2 regions of the Thalassospira sp. B30-1 genome follow, and region 2 is predicted to be linked to the other one. Evidence: riboswitches for the same ligand, from Rfam matches in the RefSeq annotation. Region 2 holds a riboswitch; the other holds the start of a gene.
What was found. A riboswitch is a leader RNA that binds a small molecule or an ion and turns the genes downstream of it on or off. The one in region 2 is predicted to bind glycine.

Region 1 (3,410 bases), 1.2 Mb from region 2:
CATAGGTTTCAGCCCTGATCGCTGCCACCAGCTTTTCAGTCACTTCCGGGGCCGACATTTCCGGCTGCAAATCATAGGTCGCGACCTTGGGCGATGGCACCAGAATACGGTCTTCGCCCTCGAAAACCTGTTCTTCGCCGCCGTTAAAGAAGAAGGACACATGCGGATATTTTTCGGTTTCCGCGATGCGCAACTGCTTCATGCCAGCCCTGGAAACGACTTCACCAAAGATATTTGGCAACACCTGCGGCGGATAGATCGCATCCATATATTTTGCATGGTCGGATGAATATTCAACCATACCGGCCTGCACGGCAAATCTGATCGGGGTGCCACGGTCAAACCCGTCAAAGTCCGGTGCGCAGATCGCGGCCAGAATTTCACGCGCGCGGTCGGCCCGGAAATTGGTCATCAAAAGTCCGTCGCCGTCTTTCATGCCGGCATAATCGCCAATCACGGTCGGCAGAACGAATTCATCCGTGGTGTCGGCATCATAGGCTGCCCTGATTGCGCCTTCGGCACTTTCAGCGGTGCGGCCATCGGCGTAATTCTTGCCCTTTACCATCGTGAAATAGGCCTGGCTGACGCGTTCCCAGCGATTGTCGCGGTCCATCGCGTAATAGCGCCCGGTGACGGTCACGATTTCAACATTGGCATCACCAATCTGTGCGCGGAATTTTTCAAGGAATTTGGCGGCACTTTTGGGGGCGGTATCGCGGCCATCCAGATAGGCATGGATTTTTACCGGCACACCGGCCGATGCGATGATTTTGGCAAGGGCCGCCATATGGGCCTGATGGGAATGCACCCCGCCTTCGGACAGAAGCCCCGCGATATGACAGACACCCCCGCTTTCTTTCAGCTTGGCGATAACCTTTTTGACGGTATCGGTATCGGCGATCGAACCGGTTTTGACAGCCTCGTCAATTTTTGGCAGTTCCTGCATCACAACCCGGCCGGCACCAAGATTCATATGGCCGACTTCGGAATTGCCCATCTGCCCTTCGGGCAGGCCGACATCAAGACCGCAGGCTTTCAGAAAGCCGGTCGGATTGTTGGCATAAAGCGCGTCCCAAACAGGGGTGTTGGCCAATGCAACCGCATTGTCCTTGCTTTCCTCGCGATAACCCCAGCCATCCAGAATGCACAGCACCACCGGACGCGGGCGCTTTACGGTATTTGATACAGTCACAATCATAATCCCACGAAGTAAAGTACACGAAATAAGGTAAAAGGCTGAATTACCGGTAAAGATGGTTATTTTCCGGTAATTTTGCCATCCGTACAAAGACGCCGGGCGCGGTGGGTCCGCCATCAGACGCTGCCAATCATAGCATTTTCAACGCGCAATCTATCATGAATGCCGGTATTGAACAGCCTTCCGACCGGGTATTTTTTGTGCGCTTGCAAAGTCGCTTTTTGACAAGGATCATCACCTGCCTGTAATCTCGGGCGTTACGGTGATACCTCGAATAACCGCGATGGGAGAGCCCGCTTTGATCCCGCGATCAGATCGGCGCCGAAGGAGCAATAGCCCCGAAAACTCTCAGGCAGATGGACCGTTGCGGATTGAGGCTCTGGAGAGAGAAAGCGGTACGGGGCCAATGCCCGGCACCATATTTCCACCGAAGGATGAAGCCATGGCGTCAAAGACTTCTTTGTTTTTGGCAACAGGGCGCACAATCTCAGGTCAAGGGACAGAGGGGGCAAGACACCGGTTCTATAACGTCATGTGGCATTGATCCGCATGACAAAGAGCCGTGGGAGGCCCATTTGACCGAAGAAAATAAGCAGCGTCCGCAAGACGTTAATCTTTCCGTTGTCGATCTTTATACCATCGGCATCGGCCCATCGAGTTCGCATACGGTCGGCCCGATGCGCGCGGGCTATCGGTTCTGTCTGGAACTCGAAGCCCGGAATCTTTTGGAAAAAATCGGCTCGGTAATTGTCGATCTTTACGGATCGCTTGCCCTGACTGGCAAGGGCCATGCCACCGATACCGCGGTGATCATGGGGCTTTCGGGGGAACGACCGCGTTCGGTTGATCCCGACCGGATCGCACCGACGATGGATGCGATTGATAAAGATCACGCATTACAGCTTTACGGCGCGTATCCGGTTGCCTTTAACCGCGAAACCAATCTTGTGTTTCACATGACCGAAAGCCTGCCCGAACATCCCAACGGCATGCGGATCACCGCCTTTGACCGTGACGGTGTTGTTCTGCACAAACAGGAATATTTTTCGGTTGGGGGTGGGTTTATCGTCTCGGGCGATGATCGCGGGGCGGAATATTCCGGCGATAATATCACGCTGCCTTATCCCTTTTCCTCGGCCGATGAACTGATGGCGATCTGTAAAAAGGAAAAGCTGTCGATTGCCGAAGTCATGGCCGAAAACGAAAAAAGCTGGCGTGAACCTGCCGAGACAGAGGAATTTGTCGACCGCGTGCATCGCGCGATGATGGATTGTATTGAGCGTGGCTGCAAAACCGATGGCATCCTGCCCGGCGGGTTGAATGTCAAACGGCGTGCGCGCAAACTTTACCTTGAGCTGACGGAACGGCCAGAAGCGGGGCTTAAGGACCCGTTGACCGTGATCGACTGGGTCAATCTTTATGCCCTTGCGGTTAACGAAGAAAATGCTGCTGGTTCGCGCGTCGTGACCGCCCCGACCAACGGGGCGGCGGGTGTTATTCCCGCCGTGCTGCGCTATTATGAACGGTTCGGGGCCAATGTGACACAGGGCAAAATACGCGAATTCCTGTTAACGGCGGCGGCCATTGGTTCGATCTATAAAAAGCGTGCGTCGATCTCGGCCGCCGAAGTCGGTTGTCAGGGTGAGGTCGGTGTGGCCTGCTCAATGGCGGCAGGCGCGCTTTGTGCCGTCATGGGCGGTACGCCCGAACAGGTTGAAAACGCCGCCGAAATTGGCATGGAACACAACCTTGGCCTGACCTGTGATCCGATTGGCGGTCTGGTGCAGGTACCCTGCATCGAACGCAACACCATGGGGGCGGTCAAGGCGATCAATGCTGCCCGTCTGGCAATGCGCGGTGATGGTCAGCATACCGTGTCACTCGACAAGGTGATCGAAACCATGCGCCAGACCGGCATTGATATGCAAAGCAAATACAAGGAAACCAGCCAGGGCGGGCTGGCGGTCAATGTCAACGTGGTCGAATGTTGAGCTGACAGTTTGAAATACCGACCAAACACCCTCGAAGCCGCCGTTTCGGGGGTGTTTTTCATCCGGCCCGATTCTTGCCACCTTGCGCCTGCAATCTGATATCATTGAGAAATCAAAAACGGGGCAAAGACCTCGAACAGGTTGGGCAAAGCATGAAAAAGAAACTGTTCCGCATCTATATCGCGGTCAGTCTGGATGGCTATATCGCGCGCGCCAATGGC
Region 2 (3,410 bases):
GATCGACCGGCTCGGACAGCAGCGCGCCTTCGGGCACGTCGCTATATAATTCATCAACGGACTTTGCCCCGATGGTTTCAAGCATCGAGGCGCGATCCGCCTTGGTTAGCGGAAGATAACGCATATCTTAAAGGCCTTCGACAAAGTCTTTATACGCAGCTTCGTCCATCAGCTCATCAAGCTGGGACTCATCGGAAAGTTCCATGCGGAAGAACCAGCCATCGCTTTCCGGGGCTTCGTTCACCAGTGCCGGATTGTCATCAAGTTCTTCGTTGGCTTCGACAACGACACCATCAAGCGGCGCATAAACGTCGCTGGCGGCCTTGACCGATTCGACAACCGCCGCATCGCCATCCTTGGTCAGCTTTTTGCCAACTTCCGGCAGCTCGACATAAACGATATCGCCAAGCGACTGCTGGGCGTAATCGGTAATGCCAACGGTCGCGACACCGTCTTCATATTCAACCCATTCATGTTCCTGCGAGAATTTTTTAGCCATGGTAATTCGTCCCTGTAAGATCAGTTGTCTCTAAAATCTCGGTATCTTTTGCGGGCCGCAAACGCTGCCCGAACTCTTTTTTTTCTGATGATCAGCCGCGATAGTAACGATGTGCCGCAAACGGCAGTTCGACGATTTCCGCCGGGCGTGCCTTGCCGCGCACCATCAGATCGACTTTGGTACCCGGGGCGGCAAATTCAATTGCGACATATCCCATCGCAATCGGGCCATCCACGGTCGGGCCGAAACCACCGCTGGTGATTTCGCCAATTTCTTCGCCGTCACTGTTCAAGACCGGCGTATGTTCACGCGCCGGGGCCTTGCCTTCGGGTTTGATCCCGACACGTTTGCGATCCGCGCCATTGGCAAGCTGATCAAGGATGACATCCGCCCCCTTGAACCCGCCTTCTTCGCGACGACGCTTGTTGATGATCCAGTTAAGGTCGCCTTCGACCGGGGTGGTCGTGGTATCGATATCGTTGCCATACAGGCAAAGACCAGCTTCAAGACGCAGCGAATCACGCGCGCCAAGGCCAATCGCCTCGACCTCTTCCTCGGCCAACAACTTGCGCGCCAGCTCTTCGGCGCGCTCGTTCGGCACGGAAATCTCATACCCGTCTTCGCCGGTATAGCCCGACCGGGTAACAAAGCACGCGATACCGGCAATATCGATCTCGGCAAAGCTCATGAATTTCATATCGGCAACCGAGGGTGCAAACCGCGCCAGCACGCGGGCGGCGTCCGGGCCCTGCAAGGCCATCAACGCGCGGTCATCAATCTCGATCAGCTCGACACCGTTATCCAGATTGGCCCGCATATGGACAATGTCATCATCCTTGCACGCGGCATTGATCACCAGAAACAGGCTGTCGCCCGCATTGGTGATCATCAGATCATCCAAAATCGTGCCATCGTCATTGGTAAAGGCGGAATAACGGGTGCGGCCGGGTTTGAGGATCGCGATATCACCGGGCACCAGCTTTTCAAGCTCGGCCACGCGATTTTCGCCGGTCAGGCGGACCTGCCCCATATGCGAAACATCAAACAGACCGGCCTTCGCGCGGGTATGCAGATGTTCGCCCTTCACCCCCAACGGATATTGCACCGGCATGTCATAACCGGCGAACGGCACCATCTTGGCACCCAGTTCCACATGCAAATCATAAAGGGCGGTTTTCAGCAGTTCGGTTTGATGATCGGCCATCAAGGTCTCCAGACAGTCGTTGCGAAACATAGCCGACCAGTGGCCAACCACGTCCCCCTCTGTCTTGGAGCCTGAAAGAATCACAGCCGGTTTGAATACCGGTCTGCTTACATCTTCGGCGAGACGCACATCCATGTTCGATGCCGCCTGCTTTCCAGAGTCCCATCTCCCCGCGGTCCGTTTGCCTGAGAGTTTCCGGGGTGGTTGCTCCTTCGGCGTCCGCGCAATCCCTATCGATGTAATCACGCACATCGATCAAGACCGTGGCACTCTCCCACGGGGATCATTTGGGTATGCCCCCTTATACGGATTTGAATCCGACCAGACCAGCCCCAAAAATCATATCCTCTCCACCCCATCCATTGGTATGAGGATTAAAAGCCCTTTTTTTGCCCCTCCGGCAAATGCCCATTATTTTGTATGAGGATTACCGAAAACGAACTTTTGTTCAAAAACGAAAATCCCGCCACGCGAGGCGGGCGGGATTTGATTATTCACCAAAAATGAATAATAGGCCGGATTATTAATTTTTTCCGAAGCGTCGATTGTAATCAAGCTGATCGGCGCTTAGCTGGAAACCAAGGTAAATTTCATAGTCCGGACCGGCCCAGACATCATCCAGCGGCACGTTCAAAGTCACCTGCTCGTCGCGATAGCGCGCCAGGTTCAAATTGCTCGGAAACGCCATCTGAACATCGAACAGATTCTTCTGGATAAACTCGCCAGACGGGTCCTTAAGTGCTACGAAATACTGGAGTTTTGCGTTGCGCCCCTGTGCGGCCGGGCCCAGTTCGGCATTGATCACCGGGCTGATCACGACGTTCAGGATCTTGTCATCAAGGTCATAGCCGCAATCGCCCAGATAACCGCCAAATTCGGCTTCAAGGATCACATCGGTCAGGTCCTTGCCCTGACCGCTGAACTGCACCAATCGGGCGGTATCATTGGGCAGGAAGGCCCGCGGACATGCCGGAACCGGCTGCTCTTCGAACGGGTTGCTGCTGCACGCCGCCAGAAAACCGGCAAACGACACCAAACCCAATGCACAAACACGCCGCAGTCCGTTCGCAATCGTCATCCAAGCCTCTATAGAACTGGTCAAATTCGCTGTCATGCCCGGTCCGGGCACAACCGCGCGCAGTCTATTCGCTCCGATATGGCGACACAACCCGCTTCCGTTTCAAATCGCGGCATGGGGCCTAAATACATGGCCGGACATAGCTGAACATGCATCTTTACACGGTGTCTGTCATTGCGTGCACGGTGCTGGCAGGTTATGTAACGAAGACATTTGAATAACCGTGCCATCGCATGGCGCACATCATGAACATTCGGACCCGTATCATGTCTGACAAAGCCGACCTTCGGATCATCCTTGCCAACCCGCGCGGTTTCTGTGCCGGGGTGGATCGTGCGATCGAGATCGTCGAAAAGGCGCTGGTGAAGTATGGCGCGCCGGTCTATGTCCGCCACGAAATCGTCCACAATAAATTCGTGGTCGACCGCCTGCGCGACATGGGGGCTGTTTTTGTCGATGAACTCGATAGCGTCCCGGATGGCGTGCCAGTAATCTTTTCCGCGCACGGTGTACCGAAATCGGTCCCCGAAGCTGCCGAAAGCCGCCAGCTTGAATATCTTGATGCGACCTGCCCGCTGGTGTCCAAGGTCCATCGTGGTGCGGAACGCCACCATGCAGATGGCAAACAT

Region 1: linked by a shared signal. The riboswitch ahead of IT971_RS01595 (L-serine ammonia-lyase) and the one ahead of gcvT (glycine cleavage system aminomethyltransferase GcvT) in region 2 are both predicted to bind glycine.

What each region holds. Positions count from the first base shown of each region.
Region 1 covers NZ_CP065232.1:340,780-344,189, forward strand. Annotated here, with positions in the region: gene gpmI (2,3-bisphosphoglycerate-independent phosphoglycerate mutase) at 1-1,198, opposite strand, end outside; glycine riboswitch at 1,473-1,572, shown strand; glycine riboswitch at 1,576-1,703, shown strand; gene IT971_RS01595 (L-serine ammonia-lyase) at 1,774-3,189, shown strand; gene IT971_RS01600 (dihydrofolate reductase family protein) at 3,342-3,410, shown strand, end outside.
Region 2 covers NZ_CP065232.1:3,974,571-3,977,980, forward strand. Annotated here, with positions in the region: gene gcvPA (aminomethyl-transferring glycine dehydrogenase subunit GcvPA) at 1-124, opposite strand, end outside; gene gcvH (glycine cleavage system protein GcvH) at 128-499, opposite strand; gene gcvT (glycine cleavage system aminomethyltransferase GcvT) at 591-1,703, opposite strand; glycine riboswitch at 1,761-1,863, opposite strand; glycine riboswitch at 1,867-1,990, opposite strand; gene IT971_RS18685 (hypothetical protein) at 2,227-2,817, opposite strand; gene ispH (4-hydroxy-3-methylbut-2-enyl diphosphate reductase) at 3,048-3,410, shown strand, end outside.